One region of the Exiguobacterium sp. PHA03 genome, then DNA from elsewhere that is predicted to be linked to it. Evidence: predicted binding sites of a transcription regulator. Region 1 holds the regulator's gene; the other holds the start of a gene.
The links. Region 1 encodes Rex, which represses fermentation and respiration genes when NADH is low (regulators of the CRP and FNR family bind a similar motif). Its sites were predicted from a motif close to TTGTGAAATATTTCACAA; they were not measured.
Positions count from the first base shown of each region.

Region 2: a site for Rex is predicted at 4,996-5,013, ahead of Q7C19_RS01095 (L-lactate dehydrogenase). Genes of this name have one in related genera too.

Region 1 covers NZ_JAUTYQ010000001.1:2,117,939-2,127,134, forward strand. The annotation lists gene Q7C19_RS11015 (S8 family serine peptidase) at 1-2,511, opposite strand, end outside; tRNA gene Q7C19_RS11020 (tRNA-Ala) at 2,734-2,809, opposite strand; gene tatC (twin-arginine translocase subunit TatC) at 2,914-3,693, opposite strand; gene Q7C19_RS11030 (twin-arginine translocase TatA/TatE family subunit) at 3,701-3,898, opposite strand; gene Q7C19_RS11035 (redox-sensing transcriptional repressor Rex) at 3,898-4,557, opposite strand; gene Q7C19_RS11040 (ATP-binding cassette domain-containing protein) at 4,725-6,626, shown strand; gene Q7C19_RS11045 (hypothetical protein) at 6,626-7,048, shown strand; gene Q7C19_RS11050 (flavin reductase family protein) at 7,179-7,772, opposite strand; gene Q7C19_RS11055 (DoxX family protein) at 7,792-8,190, opposite strand; gene Q7C19_RS11060 (winged helix-turn-helix transcriptional regulator) at 8,374-8,694, shown strand; gene Q7C19_RS11065 (flavodoxin) at 8,801-9,196, shown strand, end outside.
Region 2 covers NZ_JAUTYQ010000001.1:211,965-221,160, forward strand. The annotation lists gene phoU (phosphate signaling complex protein PhoU) at 1-258, shown strand, start outside; gene Q7C19_RS01070 (DUF4912 domain-containing protein) at 366-1,091, shown strand; gene Q7C19_RS01075 (1,4-alpha-glucan branching protein domain-containing protein) at 1,123-3,306, shown strand; gene rpmG (50S ribosomal protein L33) at 3,411-3,560, shown strand; gene Q7C19_RS01085 (5-formyltetrahydrofolate cyclo-ligase) at 3,618-4,163, shown strand; gene Q7C19_RS01090 (DUF92 domain-containing protein) at 4,157-4,936, shown strand; gene Q7C19_RS01095 (L-lactate dehydrogenase) at 5,100-6,056, shown strand; gene Q7C19_RS01100 (GNAT family N-acetyltransferase) at 6,312-6,821, shown strand; gene Q7C19_RS01105 (M42 family metallopeptidase) at 6,982-8,019, shown strand; gene Q7C19_RS01110 (YqgQ family protein) at 8,003-8,206, shown strand; gene Q7C19_RS01115 (ROK family glucokinase) at 8,290-9,196, shown strand, end outside.

The DNA of each region.
Region 1 (9,196 bases):
GTTGTTTTTATCGTACAATGGTGCATCTAAAATCGGAGCTTGATCCCATTTTCCTTTGAATCCAACATAAGGAACTGTCAGTTCTGGATTTTTGCTCTTCGTATCGATCAGACGGACGAATCCTTCGACGAAGTAGCCGTTTTTAAAGACTTGTTCAAGCGGAAGCTCGTTCGCCCAGTCAGTTGTGTTCTTCAAATCGACGGACACGCTGACTTTCGTTGAGCTCTTCGGATTAATCGAGACTGAACTCGCTTTCTTCGAGCCGACTGCAAATGAGATCGGGTATGTGCCTGTGTTGGCATCTACCGTACCGATCGTTCCTTTTTTGAAGATTCCATTTGCTTCAAGGAAGTTCGATCCTTTTGCACCGAGATCTGATTGAACCGTTCCCGCTAGCTTATACGTCACTTTTTCATTGCTGTAGTTTTTTAAATCAAGCGTGAATGTGAACTTCTCGCCGACTTCCTTCAAGGATGCCTTGCCTTCACCTGACTTTGTCTCTGTGATGACGACTGGTGTCTTCATCGCAGCACGAAGATCCATCAGTCCAGCTCCCTCACGACGTGGGGAGTAGAAGTTGCCTGTTTTCAATTGTGCGTTGTATTTTCCTTGATCGAGTTGCGGACGCGATGTATTCATCAAGATGTTTTTGGCGAGTTTAACGCGTGTTGCACCAGTGACTTTGAAGTCCTTCGCAATCCGTTGCATGACGAGTGCTGTTCCACCAGCGACGTGTGGTGCTGCCATCGATGTACCGCTCATGACGCCATACTCGTTATCATTAAGCGTCGAATAGATTTTCCCACCTGGTGCCGTGATTTCCGGCTTGAAGTCAAGGCTTGGCGTGACACCCCATGACGTGAAGTCAGACATTTGTCCTGCGACCGGGTTATCGGTTGAGACCGCTTTTCCGTCAAATGTCACTGCGATTGCCTTGCCTTCTTTTGCTTTTGCTTCGAGATCATTCCCGTCCGCGATGCTAAGCGTCACGAGTGGAATCGTCGGATTGTTGAGCGCCATGCTGACGTAATCCCCATGATCGACTTTACCACGGACGATGACACCTGCTGCGCCTTGCTTCTCAGCTTCTGCTTGAATCATGCTGTAGTTAAAATCACCTGTCCGCACGACGAAGACGACTTTCCCTTTGACGTCTTTACCTTCATAGTTCGAAGCTTGACCGTCACCGACATACACGACATCCTTCTTCTCTTTATCGAAGACGGCAATCGGATTCGGCGAATCTTGTTTTTGGTATGCCAAATAACCGGCATCCTGACCGTCGATCGTCAGCGCCATGCCTTCAAGCGTCAATTTCGTATTTTCGAGTGACGCGACTTGGAGCGCCTGGCTCGTCAATCCTGGTGCACCAACGACACCGATATCCGGGTTTGCTGTATATGGATTACCCGCACCATGACCTGCAAACGCCGAGTTACCAGCAGAGATCGCACACAAGATACCGTTGTTCATCGCGTTGACGATCGCGCGTTGCTCCGGATCATCTGCGTTGACGAACGATGCCGTCGAACCCAGGCTCATGTTGATGACGTCCGCTCCAAGTGCGATGGCATCATCGATTGCTTTGATGTAGATATCACTAAATGTCGATGGCATCCCTGGATCGTTACCGAAGACCTTCATCGCAAGGAGCTGTGTTTCTGGAGCGACCCCTTTAATGCCGCCGTTCGCTTCATCCCCGTTTGCTCCGACCGTACCTGCGACGTGCATCCCGTGCATCGATGCCCCCGCACCTAAGTCACGGATTTCGCTGTCGTGATCGGCATAGTTATAGCCGTACGGTACTTTTTCCGTGAAGTACTTTCCTTTTAAGCCTTTTGTTTCTTTCGCACTCTCGACCTTCGAAGAGGTTAAATCCACCTTTGTCTCTGGACTCAAGACCATGTCCTTGTGCGATGGATCAATCCCCGTATCGATGACCGCGACGACGGTTCCTTCCCCTTTGAAGCCATAGTCCTGCCACGTTTCCTTCGCATTGACCATGTCCTTGCTGTACAGCATGTCTGGCTTGGCACCTTTATCGACGGTTGGGCGCGCATATTCGTGCGCGATATGTACACTTTTGACTCCTTCGAGTTGTTTGATATCTTCGATGTCACCGAACTTCACTTCACCACTGAATCCGTTGATGACGGTTGTGAAGCTTTCTTTATATGTAACAGGAATCGCTTTTTTAGCGATAGCTGACTTGACTGATTTTTGGACGCTGACGAGTCGATCCTTGATCGATTCCTTTTCGGCATTACTCAATGTGCTATACCGCTTGTTTTGAGATTGGGCGATTTGAATCGCCGGTTTTTGTTCCATCTCGATGACGACTCGGACTTTATCCGATTGTTTGTAGTTCTTTTCTTGCCCCGATTTCTTCAGTGAGAGCGCCTGCGGTTTTTGACCCGTCGCTTTGTCTTGCGAGGACAGTGCACCTTGCGCACTGACTAGATTGGAAGACGTCATTAAGACGGCTGCCATAAGTGCAATCTTCTTCTTCATGCGTTCGTTTCCCCTTTTCTGTAAAACCATAGTAGTAATACTAATAAAACAGTTTAAAGAAAATTCTGTATTTTTAGTTTAATGAAGTTAATGGAAATAAACAATTTATATTTGTCTATTTTTTTAATTTATTTCTTTTTGGTGACATTTTATATTTGGAAGGAATTTAACTGGGAACATAAAAAAACTCCTCGAGCACTCGAGGAGTTGAACGTATGCACTTGGTGGAGACTATCGGGATCGAACCGACGACCTTTTGGCTGCCAGCCAAACGCTCTCCCAGCTGAGCTAAGCCCCCATGAATTATCTTTAGTATACGCATCGCTAACTGCTTTATCAATATAAACATAACGCTTTCATAAAAAAGAATTCCTCCCGAAATTGCTGGAAGGAATTCACGATTCATTTATTCAATTCACGCATCAAATCCGCCTGTCGTTCAAGCTCTGCCTGTTGCTCGAGGATCAAGACCTTTTTATACGTCCGCGCAGAAATCAAGATACTGATTTCATAGAGAACGAACAACGGCACTGAGATCATCAAGTGTGACGTCACGTCCGGCGGTGCGATCAATGCCGCAACGACGAACAGCGCGAAATACGCATATTTCCGATTCTTTCGCATGAAATATGGCGTCACAAGACCAAGACGTGTCAGGAACATCGTCACGACCGGCAATTGGAAGAGAAGACCAAACGGCATCGTCAACCGGATCAAGAAACTGAAGTAGTTTTCGACCCCGATGACTTGCTCGATCCCCAATTCTTTCCCGAGATCCGTTGAGACTTCGAGCAAGAAAGGAAGCAACCAGAAATACGAGAAGGCTACACCAGCCAAAAATAGAAAGAAGATGACTGGAATATATGTCAGTGTTGCTTTTTGTTCCTTTTCATAAAGCCCTGGTCGGACGAATGCCCACAGTTGATACATCCAGAACGGTGACGCTAAAATCAGCGCGATGATGAACGCAAGATTCAAATACAACATTAAAGGATCGGCGACGTTGAAGGCATTTAATCCGATACCGAGCTCTTTTAAGTCCGCTTGCAGAAAACGGACGAGCGGTCGGACGAGCGGAAATGCGACAGCGAACAGGACGACGACGATGAGGAGCGACCAGACAATCCGCTTACGCAGTTCGTCTAGGTGCGACGTCATGCTTTGTTCTTGATCAACCGTCATGATTCAATCACTTCTCTTTCGGTTCGTCCTTTTTATCGTCGTCCATGATGCCGTTCGTGGCATTCTTGAACTCTTTCAATGTTTGACCGGCAGCACGACCGAATTCCGGTAACTTCTTCGGTCCGAAGATGATCAACGCGACGACAGCGATTAATCCGATACTCGCAGGTCCGATACCTAGCGTGAGCGGGATAAGGTTTTCCATTATGATTTCACTCCTTCAGCTGATTGCGAATAATGCTTCATGAAATAAACTAACGACTGCAACTCGATCGATAAATCGATGTGATGAACCCGAACGCTCGCTGGCACGTTCAACCGTGCAGGCGTGAAGTTCAGAATGCCTGTCACACCATACTCGACTAACTCATCCGCTACTGACTGTGCGAACTGGGATGGAACCGTCAAGATGGCGACATCGACCTGATTCGCTTCGATTTGTTCTTTCATGTCCGAAACATGATAGATTGGAACGTCATGCGTCGTTGTTCCGACCTTCTCTTCGTCCGCATCAAACGCAACGACTATCCGAGTACTATTATTCTTTAAAAAGTTATAATTTGCAAACGCTGTTCCGAGATGACCGACCCCGATCAAGGCGACATTCGTCACCTCATCTTGATTCAAGGTTTTCCGGAAAAACGTTAAGAGATGTTGAACGTTATATCCATACCCCTTCTTCCCTAGTGCCCCAAAGTAGGAAAAGTCGCGACGAATCGTTGCTGAATCAACCTTCACCGCCTCGCTTAACTCAGCAGAAGAGACGCGGAGCTTACCTGAATTGTATAAACTTTGGATGAAACGATAATATAGCGGCAACCGTTTTGCTGTCGCTTGTGGAATTTTTGTGTCTGGTCCATTCATCCTGCAGTTCCCCCTTCGGCCACATCCATCGTGGCACCCAAATCTTTGCAAAAAGCTTTCTACTCTCCTTGATTGTAAACCACTTCACATAGAGTCACAAATAATATATTCCGCAGGACCTCGCGCTTTTGTTCGTGATAGACTAAAGGGTGGAAGGATGGATGGAAATGATACTCTTACAAGTCAACCAACTCTCGAAATCATTCGGCGTCGAGCCGATTTTAGAAAATATCAAACTAGAAGTACAGGAGCGCGACCGAATTGCGCTCGTCGGTCGAAATGGTGCCGGTAAATCAACCTTGCTCAAAATCATCGCTGGTGAACTCAGTCATGACTCGGGCGATATCATGAAAGGTAAAGATGTCAAAATCGGCTATCTCGCGCAAGACAGTGGTCTCGAATCGAATGAGACGATCTGGAACGAGATGCTGACCGTCTTTGAACATCTGCAAGAACAAGAACGGACACTGCGCCGGATGGAAATCGAGATGGGCATGGAGCACATTTTGAACGACCCGGTCGCGTACGATCGTCTCTTGAAGACGTATGATCAAGCGCAACACGACTTCTCAGAAGCCGGTGGTTATCAGTTCGAAGCGAATATCCGCTCCGTCCTGCACGGCATGCGCTTTTATCCGGATGATTACTCGCGCCGGATTCAGACATTGTCCGGGGGTCAACGGACACGGCTCGCCTTAGCGAAGATGCTCCTGCAAGCACCAGAGCTTCTCATTCTCGATGAGCCGACAAACCACCTGGATATCGATACGCTTGCTTGGCTTGAAAGTTACCTCGGTGGTTATCGTGGTGCCGTTCTGATCGTCTCGCACGACCGGTACTTCCTCGACCAAGTCGTCAATGTCGTCTATGAATTGTCGCGCAATGTCTGTCGTAAGTTCACGGGGAACTATACGAAGTACTTGGAACAAAAAGCAGCCTTATACGACCAGGAAATGAAGCAGTTCGAACAGCAGCAAGAAGAAATCGCGAAGATGCAGGACTTCATTCAACGTAACATCGCTCGGGCGACGACGACAAAGCGTGCTCAAAGCGTTCGAAAACGGCTCGAAAAGGTCGACCGACTCGATCGTCCAGATGGAGATGAGCGTAGCACGGTCCTCTCCTTCCCAATCGAAAAACAGAGCGGGAATGACGTTCTTCAAGTCAATCAACTGGCGATCGGTTACGAAGAAGCTGTCTCAAAAGACATCACGTTCCGCTTGCAACGCGGTGAATCACTGGCACTCGTCGGACCGAACGGAATCGGGAAGTCGACGCTCTTAAAAGTCCTCGTCGGTCGTTTACGTCCTCTCTTCGGTGATTTCCGTTTCGGCACCGGCGTCTCGATCGGGTATTACGATCAAGAGCAAGCGGAACTCAATGACCGGAACCGTGTCATCGATGAGATTTGGAACGAATGGCCACTGATGCGCGAACAAGAAGTCCGTTCTGTGCTCGGACAATTCCTGTTCAGCGGCGACGATGTCTTCAAAATCGTTCATGAATTGTCTGGTGGCGAACGCGGACGTCTCGCGCTCGCAAAACTGAAACTCCGGAAGACGAACGTCCTCATCCTTGACGAGCCAACGAACCACTTGGATCTGGATTCGAAGATGGTCCTTGAGAACGCTCTCGTCGACTATGAAGGTACGCTACTCTTCGTCTCCCATGACCGCTACTTCATCGATCGGATCGCGACACGCGTCATCGAGATGAGTGAAGCTGGTGTGACAGAATACCTCGGCGATTATTCGTACTACACAGAGAAGAAGGCCGAACAAGAAGAAATCGCTCGCCTTGAAGCCGAAGAGGCAAAAGCGGCAAAAGTCACGGCATCGAAGACGATCGACAAAGAAGCACAGAAAGAAGAAAAAAAACGCCGTCAGCAAATCGAACAACTCGAACAAGATATTGAACGGCTCGAACAGCGTTCAGCGGAAATCGAACAGTTGCTTTGCGAACCGGAAGTCTTTAATGATATTCCAAAAGCGACAGCGTTATCTGCGGAACGGGACCAGATCGATGTCGATCTACTCGAATTGATGGAACGATGGGAGAACCAACACTGATGCGAACGAAAAGCTTTTTCATCAACCTGATTCAGGGACTGTTATCCGGTATTCTTTATTTCGTTCCGATGTATGCGGACTACGTGTCGACCTTCATCCGCCCGGATGCCTTTAATGCTGCGCTTCCTTTGTTCCTTCTGATTTCTTGCATGATCGGACTTGTCATCCAGACATGGAGCGGTCTTTTCGTCAGTCTACTCTCTGGACTATGCTGTACGCTTCTAACGACACAACTGTTCGTCGAACTCACTGACCCGTTGATCCTATCGTATTACGGTAGTGTCTCACCGCTCACCGCTTTCTTGATCAGCTGTGTCGGGGTTTGGGCGCTGGCAATCATTTTTTATTTGCTCGATGGTTATCAGTATAGTAAACGTCACGGACTCGAAGGTTCTTCAAACGAAATCGATTCACAACCTTGAAGTCCGATCGATGAACTAGATACGCGATATGAAAAAAGGAGTGGAGATTCCGGTAGCTAGACCGGTCTCTCCACTCCTTTTTATTTGAATCAAAACGAATCGTACGATGAATCAAGCATTCACACTTCTATCATTTTGTCGGTCGAGCAATCGTAAACGTCTTCCCGATCGTCGCATAATCATTTCCCGCTAAACGAGCGACAGCCTTCAATCCTGCCGCATCGATCCGGAACGACTCTACGAGTTCATCCGCGACGTGATAGCGCAGTACTTCCCCGATCAAAAGATCGGCACCTTCTAGCTCGACATGCTGCGTCAAGCGCATCTCGAACCGGATTTTCGCTTCCGCGATTCCGGGCACGTCGATTGCGTCGCTATCGACGAGCGTTAAATCCGTCCGTTCGAGTTCACTTTCACCGTAAGCGAGTGGCGCAGCCGTCTCATTGACAGCGTCGACGATTTCTTCGCTGACGATATGGATGACATAGCTTTGTTTTGCTAGGATATTACGTGCCGTATCCTTTTGTCCCTGATCCGTCCGTTGTACGGCAATCACCAGTTGTGGCGGACTACTTGATGCGACCGTAAAGAAGGAAAAGGGGGCGGCGTTGACCGTCCCGTCTTCCCCTAGCGTCGTCACGAAGGCAATCGGACGCGGAATGATGCTTCCGATCAGTAATTTATAATTGTCTTTTGCGCTAAGCGTTGATGCCTCGAACTTCATGAATGACCCACCTTTTTCCTCACCCGATGAGTGCAGCGAGTGAATAGTCTCCAGCACCGATCATCGCCACTCCAAGGGCGATAACGATCAATGCCATGTTGTATTCGTACCCGTTCTGCGTCACCCAGTAACCATTCGCACCGTGTACTTTAACGATCGCGACAAGCATCGAACCGATGATGAGGATTGCAGCGATCCAGAGGAATACCCCGCCTGCAAACAATAATCCACCGATTAATTCAGCAAGACCCGCTGTAATTGCGAGTGCCTTCCCTGGCTTCATGCCAATTGATTCGAACCAACCGCCTGTTCCAGCGATGCCGTGTCCACCAAACCAACCAAATAATTTTTGTGTACCGTGTGCAGCAAATGTTAAACCGATGATTAAACGAATGATTAAAAGTCCTGTATCCATCATTTCTCTCTTCTCCTTTTACCTAATGTTTTTAAGTTACTTTAAGTAACTCGATAAACAGACTATATCTTATCACTTACTAAAAGTAAATAGATTTGTTTTAGTTCTTTTTGTTACATTAAGTAAAATGATTCGATTTTTTTAGCAGAAGCGGGTATACTACAACTATAGAAAGGATGAGTGCTGATGGAAGAAGTCGCAATCCAAACGGCTCTTTGTCCCAAAGTCGAACATGCCTTTGAAATCTTAGGTAAGAAATGGACAGGTCTGATTTTACGTCACTTGTTGACGAAGACATGTCGTTTCAATGAGATTCAAGATGCCATCCCCGAATTATCAGGTCGCATGCTCACGGAACGTATGAAGGAGCTCGAAGCGGAAGGCATCGTCATCCGGACTGTCATTCCCGATCGTCCGATTAAGATTCAATACAGTTTGACCGACAAAGGGCGTCAACTCGAACCGGTAATTCGTTCCATTGAGGAATGGGCCGAACTACAAGACTAATGTATGAAAAAGCATCTTCTTCGGAAGGTGTTTTTTTATATGATCTTTTGACATTGATAATCATTATCAATTAAAGTAAGGAAGTACAGCGAAAGGAGGAACATGCATGCAGATTGCAATTGGATTCGTCAGCATGTCCGGTAATACGGAAGATATCGTCTCGATCATTCAACGTGAGCTCGAGCAACACGATGTCAACGTGACGATTACAGAACTGGATCAATTCGTCGGGGAGGATCTATCACGTTTTGATGGTCTATTACTCGGCTCATATACATGGGGAGACGGTGATTTACCGTATGAAGCAGAAGATTTCGTCGAGGAGCTACGAGAACAATTTTTAGACGGGATGCCGGCTGCTGCTTTTGGCTCGGGTGATCTTGATTATCCGAAGTACTGCGCAGCCGTTGATTTGATTGAAGACGCATTAAAAGAAGCTGGGGCGACCATCGTCACGGATCGCTTGAAGATTGAGTTTGATCCGAACACACCGGAGAAACAA
Region 2 (9,196 bases), 1.9 Mb from region 1:
GCAATCGTTGCATATCGTGATGGAGATGTCGAAAAAGCAAAAGCACTGTCTGATCTCGACAATGTCATCGATGAGACGACATACAAGGCGCTCCGTCAGTATATGCGTCATATGTCCTTGCAACCGATCGTTGTCGATGAAGTCATGCAATTCACGAACATTTGCCGATATATCGAGCGAATGGGTGACCACTTGACGAACGTCGGGGAACATCTGATCTATCTCGAAAAAGGAAAACATTATGATTTAAATGGGTGAACTAAGTAGGCAGGAGGAATTTCCTCTGCCTACTTTTTTTGTAAAGGGATTCGAAACACGTTTGTAGAATAGGAAAGAAGTGAATAATGACAGAGAGGTGATTGGGAATGCTTGAGCAAATCATTAAAATGAAAGAACAAGGGCTGACAACAAAACAAATCGCAGCTCAATTGGATACGACTGAAGGAAAAATTAAATATGCTTGGACCAAATATCGTAAATCATTGACAAATCAACCAACTGTAGAAGCACCGAAAGTAAAATCAAAAACTGTCAAACAGACCAAAAAGTCGACTGCACCGGTATTAGATGTCGTACCGTCTGTGCAAGTGATGCCATCACTCGAACGTGATGCGTTTGGAATGGCGACGCATTATGAAGATGATATTCTCCATGCAATCGTTCAGTCACCGACTGCGTTATATGTCTACTGGGAATTGTCTGAACTGTCGAAACAGTTGTTAGAAACGCATTATCACACGACATTTGATTCGTTCCGTAAAGAGTTACGCATCATTGACGTCACACTCGTCGATTACGAACAAGGACAAGCGAATCGTACGTATCAGTTCGAACTGCCTGAGATGACGAATGCTTGGTTCGTTCGACCAGTTGCCCCGAATACTACATACATCATTGAATGGGGCATTCAAACGATTGATGGAGATTTCGTTCCAGTACTACGTTCGAAACCAGTCGAGACACCACGTGACGAACCAGTCACAGACGGACGCTTCGCCGAAGTCGTGCATCATTGGCAATACGGTGAGGTCGAACAGCCGGAATGGGTCGAGGTATTACGCCCGTATTCTTATTTCGATCGCGTCCGATAATGGAATTAGAGAGAGGAAAGGAAGAGAAGCTATGCGAAAAGGATATTTTTCACTCGTCTTACATGCACACTTACCATATATCCGTCATGAAGAGGCGCATCGTCTCGAGGAACGGTGGATGTATGAAGCGATTTCAGAAACCTACATTCCATTATTGTGGGAAGTCGACCGCTTATCACGTCCGCTCGGTTGGACAGTCAGTATTTCACCGCCGGTCATCGAGATGCTTGCCGATCCACTGATTCAAGACCGCTACATCGAGCATATCGAGGACACATTACGTTTGATTCGTCAGGAACTGGAGCGAGAGCTTGACCAAAAGGAACGAGATGCTCTTTTATTCTATCAAGACCGCTATCAAGATTTATTGAATACGTTCCTTCACTGGGAAAAAGATTTGAACCGGGCATTCCGCCATTACAAAGAGCAAGGCTATCTTGATTTGATTACCTGTACGGCGACACACGGGTTCAGTCCTCACATGTTGTCTGAACAAGCGGCGCGCTCTGAAATTCAGACAGGCTTGAACTGTTTTGAACGCCATTACGGATTCCGTCCATCAGGTCTTTGGATGCCGGAATGTGCCTATACGCCAGGACTTGATCGGATTTTATATGAGGAAGGCATTCGCTATACGTTCGTCGATGAACATTCGATTTTAAACGCCGATCCAGCACCAAAACACGGAATCGGAGCACCCGTCTATTCTCCACACGGCGTAGCACTCTTCCCGCGTGATCAAATCATTTCCGGAAAAATCTGGAGTTCTGTCATCGGGTATCCGGGACATCCTGATTATCGTGAGTTTTATCGGGATCTCGCGTATGATCGGGAATGGGATCAAATTGCTGAGTTCATGCATCCGGAAGGCTTACGTTATGATACCGGGTTGAAATTGCATCGTGTAACAGGTGAGACGGATCAAAAAGACTATTACGTACGTGACTGGGCATGGCAACGAACAAGTGAGCATGCAGCAGATTTTGCTCAAGCACTTGGTGAACATTTAGATGCATATCAAGGACAAGACTTCCCGCCATTTCTCGTCACAGCACCATTTGATGCTGAATTGTTTGGTCACTGGTGGTTCGAAGGACCTGATTTCCTTGGTAAAGCGATGGAACGTCTAGAGGATCAGGCGATTGAGTCGATTTCACCAGCTATGTTCCTCGAACGTCACTTCCAAGACATCGATACGGCACATGTCGCGATGGGAACGTGGGGACGAAAAGGCTATGCGGAAGTCTGGATCAACGAGCGCAACGACTGGATGATTCGCCATCTCCACCAGCTCGAAAAGAGACTAGCAGGAATCGTTGCGCGAAATCGTCATCAAGATGCATTGACTGTCAAGGCGAAACGCCAGCTCATTCGAGAATATCTACTTGCTGTCTCAAGTGACTGGCCGTTCATTTTAGACGGACAGACGACAGCACAGTACGCTGCGAACCGGTTCCGTGAACATATCTTACGTTTTGAAGAAACCGAACGTCGTCTCGATGCACAAGAATTAACGATGGACTGGTTGGAAGGGCGTTATCAACAATATCCGTTCTTGCAAGATGAAGACATTGAACCAGATGTTTTCTTAACGGCTCATGACTATTATGTTGCGGTCAAACGCGATGCTGCTTTGAACAAGGATGGTATTCTAATGTTCACTCGGGATTACGAACAATCTCACCGTCCAGTTCGTGATGTAGCTAGACGACTAGCGGCAGCGGGAGAGAACGTCTACGTCGTAACGGAACATCCTGAAGCGTATCGATTCGAGGAGGGTGTGCATGTATACGGGGTACAAGTGACAGGTCTACCGCTCGTTCAAACATACAATCAACTGGCTGCGTTAAATCTAGCCTTCTTGCGTCAGGCGCAAGCCTTGGCGAAGATCGTTGACTTCCAAGTCGTCCATAACTTCAATATGGAAACAGCGTCAGCTGCCCAGGCAATCGCCAAGATGAAAGAGTTGCCACTCGTCAGTAATGTTTATGATGTCGAGAGTGAGCGTTCTCCGGATCGTTCAGGTGGTCTGGTCGTTGCGTTAAAACGACTTGAAGGAGACGCATTGCGTCAATCGGCTGTCGTTTATCTAGAACGGGAAGAGTCACGCAACGGGGTGGAACAGGAGTATCACGTTGAAAAGAAACCCCTTCGTTTTGAAGAGAACCTTGAAAAACCATATCAACACGTGACGAATCCGAAAAAGAACGGATGAACAGTTGCAATTCCTTTCCTTTCTTGGTACGATACTTGAGTATGCTTAACCTTATGTAAAGCAAAATCACTTGATACATCGAGAGCTAGATAGGAGGGAATTCCATGCGCGTTAAAATCACATTAGCTTGCACTGAAACTGGTGACCGTACTTATATCACTAAAAAGAACAAGCGTAACAACCCAGAGCGTCTTGAGTTGAAGAAATACAACCCACGTCTCCGTAAACACACACTTCACCGTGAAGTGAAATAATTGAGATGGAAGCCGTCACTTCGTGTGATGGCTTTTTTTGTGGAAAGGAAGACAGTTATGAACAAACAAGAAGTACGCCGTCTGATCAAAGAAAGATTAGATGTGATGGAGAACCGTGCTGAAAAGGAACGGTTAATACACGAACATGTTTTGTTATTGCCTGAATGGCAACAAGCGACTTGTGTCGCAATCACGTTAGCATTTCGAAATGAATGTGATACAAGCATATTGATTAAACAAGCGTGGCAAGAGGACAAGACGGTCTTGATACCGAAAGTAGTCGGAGAAGAGATGGTCTTTTATGAATACAGACCAGAAGATCAATTGCAGCATAATCAGATGGGAATCGCAGAACCAATGGATTCAGCTCGTCGCACTACACTTGATCAAGCGGGATTTTGTCTCGTTCCGGGACGCGCCTATCGACGGGATGGCTATCGCTTAGGGTGGGGAGGCGGTTATTATGATCGTGCACTCGTGACATACACAGGTTGTAAAGTATCCATCGCCTTTTCAGAACAGCTCTTTCCAGATTTTGAAGTGGAAGACTTCGATATCCCAGTTGATCTCATCGTCACGGACCAAGAGGTTATCCGATGTTAAGTGTTACGATTTTATTTTGTCTCATTCTCGCCTGGACTGGACGATATTTTCGCTTGTTGACGACAAGCGGGGCTGTCTTGACAATGCTCGTCGGCAGTGGTGTCTCATTTGGATTCGGCTTGAAAGGTTTAGTGGTGCTCTTACTCTTCTTTGGCAGCTCGAGTCTTTTATCGAAAATTGGGCGTTCTAGAAAAAAATCCGTGGACGCGATCGTCGAAAAAGAGGGTGCACGTGACGGATGGCAAGTACTTGCGAATGGAGGAGTAGCGTTCGTCGCTGCTATAGCCTACGCCATGACGATGAATTTTGCATATCTCTTGTTATTCCTATTCGTCATCGCGGCATCGAATGCCGATACATGGGCTTCGGAAATCGGTCCACTCTCAAGACGTGATCCATGGTCTTTGAAAACATTACGACGGGTACCAGCAGGAACGAGCGGAGCGATGTCGTTAATCGGAACGTTAGGAACAATTGCTGGAGCTGCGTTCATCGCTTTAGCAGCGCAGTGGATCTTCTCTCTTTCTTTGACAGAGGCCTTACTTGTGACAGGTATCGGTGTCCTTGGAAGTCTGCTCGATACACTATTTGGAGCAATGTGGCAACGCGTGTATGAATGTTCAGTTTGCGGGGAACGTACGGAAAAACGAGAGCATCATGGACAACCGACAGCTTACGTATCGGGTATTTGGTTTCTTGGAAATGATGCGGTAAACGTCATGACGAGTGGTCTAGCGAGTGGAATCGGGTTTATCATCGTCCGATTCTGGTAAGTGCAAAGTATGACAGGGTAATTCCTTATGTTAGGATATCGATGACACAAAATGGACAAATGTGATTAATTTCACATATTACAAAGAATGTGAAAGATGTTACAATTTATTTGTGAGATAGTTAACAAACTCTTAGAACGAATGAAAGGGTGGACATAACGAGATGGAATTACATGCGAAAGTAACACGGGTGGCGTTAATCGGAGCAGGTGCGGTCGGTTCAAGCTTTGCTTATCAGATGTCAACAGCCGGACTTTGTGAGGAACTTGTCATCATTGACGTCAATAAAGCAAAAGCAGAAGGTGAAGCGATGGACTTGAACCACGGAACCCCGTTTAGTTCTTCACCGATGCGGATCTGGGCTGGAGATTATATGGACTGCCGAGAGGCTGAGGTCGTCGTCATCACGGCGGGAGCTCCTCAAAAACCAGGAGAGACGAGACTCGATCTCGTCGCAAAGAATGCATTGATCATGAAAGAAATGATTCGTCAGATTATGGATTCTGGTTTTGATGGTCTCATCGTCGTGGCTTCCAATCCGGTTGATATCATGGCACATCTGGCTTGGAAATATTCCGGTCTTCCAAAATCACGCGTATTTGGATCAGGAACGGTGCTCGATACAGCACGTCTGCGTCAAATGCTTGGAGAATACTTTCACATCGATTCTCGCAATGCCCATGCCTACATTCTTGGAGAACATGGAGATACGGAATTCGCTGCCTGGAGTAATAGCCGTATTTATGGAAAAACAATTGATGAACTACTTGCTGAGGACGATCGTTATTCTCAAGCAGACCTTGATCAAATCTATATCAACGTTCGGGATGCTGCCTACCATATTATCGAACGTAAAGGAGCAACTTATTATGCGATTGGACTTGGACTTGTTCGAATCGTGCGTGCCATCCTTGGGAACGAGAACTGTTTGTTGACGGTCGGGGCGTATGTAGATGGGCAGTACGGGATTTCCGGCATTCACATCGGAGTACCGGCGATCATCAATCGTCAAGGTGTGCGGGAAATCATTGAAGTCGCGTTGACGGAAGAAGAAATGAAGAAGTTTCATCATTCTGCTGATGTATTGCGTCAGACACTCGAACCTGTCTTGCAAGATTAACGGCGCAAAGCATGACGAAAACCTCATAAATAGAGAGCTTAAAAACTCAAATGGTGATCCTGTATCTTAGTGTCCACCTTTGAGTTTTTGTTATGAGAAAAAAAGAGGCAAATATCACTACTGTATTTAAGTGAAATTAAAAGAGAAAAAAATCTAGGTTTTATTTTACTAGAAAAGGGTTAAGTAAGAGATAGAAGCGTTTTTCCGTTATTATTTGTACGTCATGAAACCCAAAAAAGGAGAGAATCGACAGTCATGTATACTTTTCGAAAATTAACTAAAGAGGATGCAGAACAATACTGGAATCTACGCCTTGAGGGATTAAAGAATCATCCAGATGCGTTCGGTCATTCGTTTGACGATGAACAGCAAACCCCGCTCCGCGAAGTACGAGAAGGTCTAGAAGGAGAACCCGACTCCGATGAGATTTGGCTCGGTATGTTCGACGGCGATGTATTGTTTGGGTTTGGTCAGGTCAAGCCATATGAACTGTCACGTGAATCGCACAAAGCGATGATTTCCGGAGTATATGTTTCGCCTGCATATCGTGGAGGGACCGGTCGTGCTCTAATGGAGGCCTTGATCGACGAGGCGAAGAAGTTACCAGACGTTGAGCAAGTCATTCTTGCCGTATTATCAGGAAATGAAGCAGCGCAAAGTCTTTACGAATCGCTCGGCTTTGAAGTATATGCCGAAGATCCAGACTCCGTAAAATTAGAAGATGGCACATACCGCGATGATATTTGGATGAAAAAATACGTCTAAGTTCATTATATGGTGTGGACAAAAAGCTGTAGCAAAAAAGTGCTACAGCTTTTTCGCGTAGTTCATGTAGGATATCAGTACCGACAAAGAATGAATATTTGTTATCATGAAAACAAAGCGGATAGCACGTTGTAGTCCGATTGAAAGGGAGCGAATGAACATGAAAGAAGTCATACGTACGATTGAAGAGCTGGTCTCGATTCCAAGTCCGACAGGTTCGACGAAAGAAGCGATTACATACGTAGAAAAGCGATTGATGGCAGAAGGCATCACGTATCGAAAACTCGAGAAAGGAGCCATCTTAGCGACTTTGCCTGGTGCTTCAACTCGCACGCGGTTACTGACGGCACACGTCGATACATTAGGGGCAATGGTAAAAGAGATTTTACCAACGGGACGACTCAGTTTATCACAATTAGGGGGCTATGCTTGGACAGCGATCGAAGGAGAGAACTGTCTCGTGCATAAGATGGACGGTCAAACAATTTCCGGTACGATTGTTTTCCATCATTCGAGTGTCCATACGTCACGCGAGACGAACAAAACGGAACGGTCCGCTGATAATATTGAAGTCCGACTTGATATTCGTTCGACGACAGCCGAAGAGACGCGCGTCGCGGGGATTGAAGTAGGAGACGTCGTGACGTTTGATCCGCGTTTCCTCTATACGGAAACTGGGTTTGTGAAATCGCGCCATCTCGATGATAAAGCATCGGTTGCTTTGTTGCTTGAATTGATTAAAGAATGGAAAACCATCGACCTGCCACACACGGTCCAGATCCTGATTTCAAATTACGAAGAGGTTGGGTTCGGTGGAAATGCTGGATTCACGGAAGAAGTCGCAGAATATGTCGCGGTCGACATGGGTGCGTTAGGAGATGGTCAGCATTCTGACGAATTCACGGTCTCGATTTGTGCAAAAGATGGTTCCGGTCCGTATGACTTAGCGTTACGTCATCAGCTAACACGTCTAGCACAACGCAATAGTATCCCATATAAAGTTGATATTTATCCGTTCTATAGCTCGGACGCTTCGGCAGCAGTGCGTGCGGGACATGATGTTCGACACGGACTATTTGGTCCGGGGATCGAATCGAGCCATTCTTACGAACGAACACATGAGACGTCATTACAAGCGACCTATGATTTGCTACATGCGTATGTAAAGGAGCCGATGGTCGATGAAGACACTGTATGATGTACAACAGTTACTTAAGACGTATGGAACCTTCATCTATCTAGGAGATCGAGCATCAGATATTGCGATGATGATGCTCGAACTTGATGAATTGCAAGAAGCAGGCGTTTTGGAGCAACGTCAGTATGATTCAGCAAAACTCATCTTACGACATGAATTAAAACGTTCACAATCCGATAATGTTTAAGGTTGCGCAACCCTTTGCGCAATGCGAGTGTGTCCGTTAAAATGAACAAGTAGACATTATATGAGCATAGGGGAGACAGAGCAATGAAATGGTTACTCGGCATTGATATCGGTGGAACGACAGTGAAGATGGCAATTTTGGATTTGCAAGGCATCATCGTAGAAAAATGGGAAATTGAGACGGTGATCCTGAATGATGGTGCACAAATTCCAGGAGATATTGCAAAATCATTTTTTGAGAAGTGTCAAGAAAGCAACAAACGACCAGAGGATTTTGTCGGAGCAGGTATTGGTGCGCCAGGATTCATCGACTTTAATACGGGTGTCGTTGAAAAGGCAGTCAACATCGGGTGGCATAATTTTGAACTCGTTGGTGAATTCGAACGGTTGACAGGTTTACCGGCAGTACTTGAAAATGATGCGAACGCAGCAGCGATCGGTGAGATGTGGAAAGGTGCCGGTAGTGGCGCAACAGAATTACTCGCGGTCACACTTGGTACGGGTGTCGGTGGTGGTCTGATCACGAACGGACAAATCGTTCACGGTACGGTCGGAATGGCAGGAGAAATCGGTCATATCACGATGTTGCCTGAAGGTGGCGTCATGTGTGGATGTGGACGTAAAGGATGCCTTGAGACGATTGCTTCAGCAACGGGTATCGCCCGTCTTGGTCTTGAGAAACGTAAAGGACAAGAATCGCTACTGAATGACATTAAAGCAGTGACGGCGAAAGATGTATTTGAAGCGTATGAAAAAGGCGATCGTATCGCAACGGATGTTGTAGAGGATGTGACGTTCCACCTCGGACTTGCGATTTCAAATCTAGCAAATAGTATCAATCCGGAAATCATCGTCATCGGTGGTGGTGTCTCTAAAGCAGGTGAAACACTGCTTGCACCGCTACGTCAGCAATTTGAACGGTTTGCGTTACCCCGTGTCTTTGGATCAACGACGTTCAAGATTGCTGAACTCGGAAACGATGCTGGAGTCA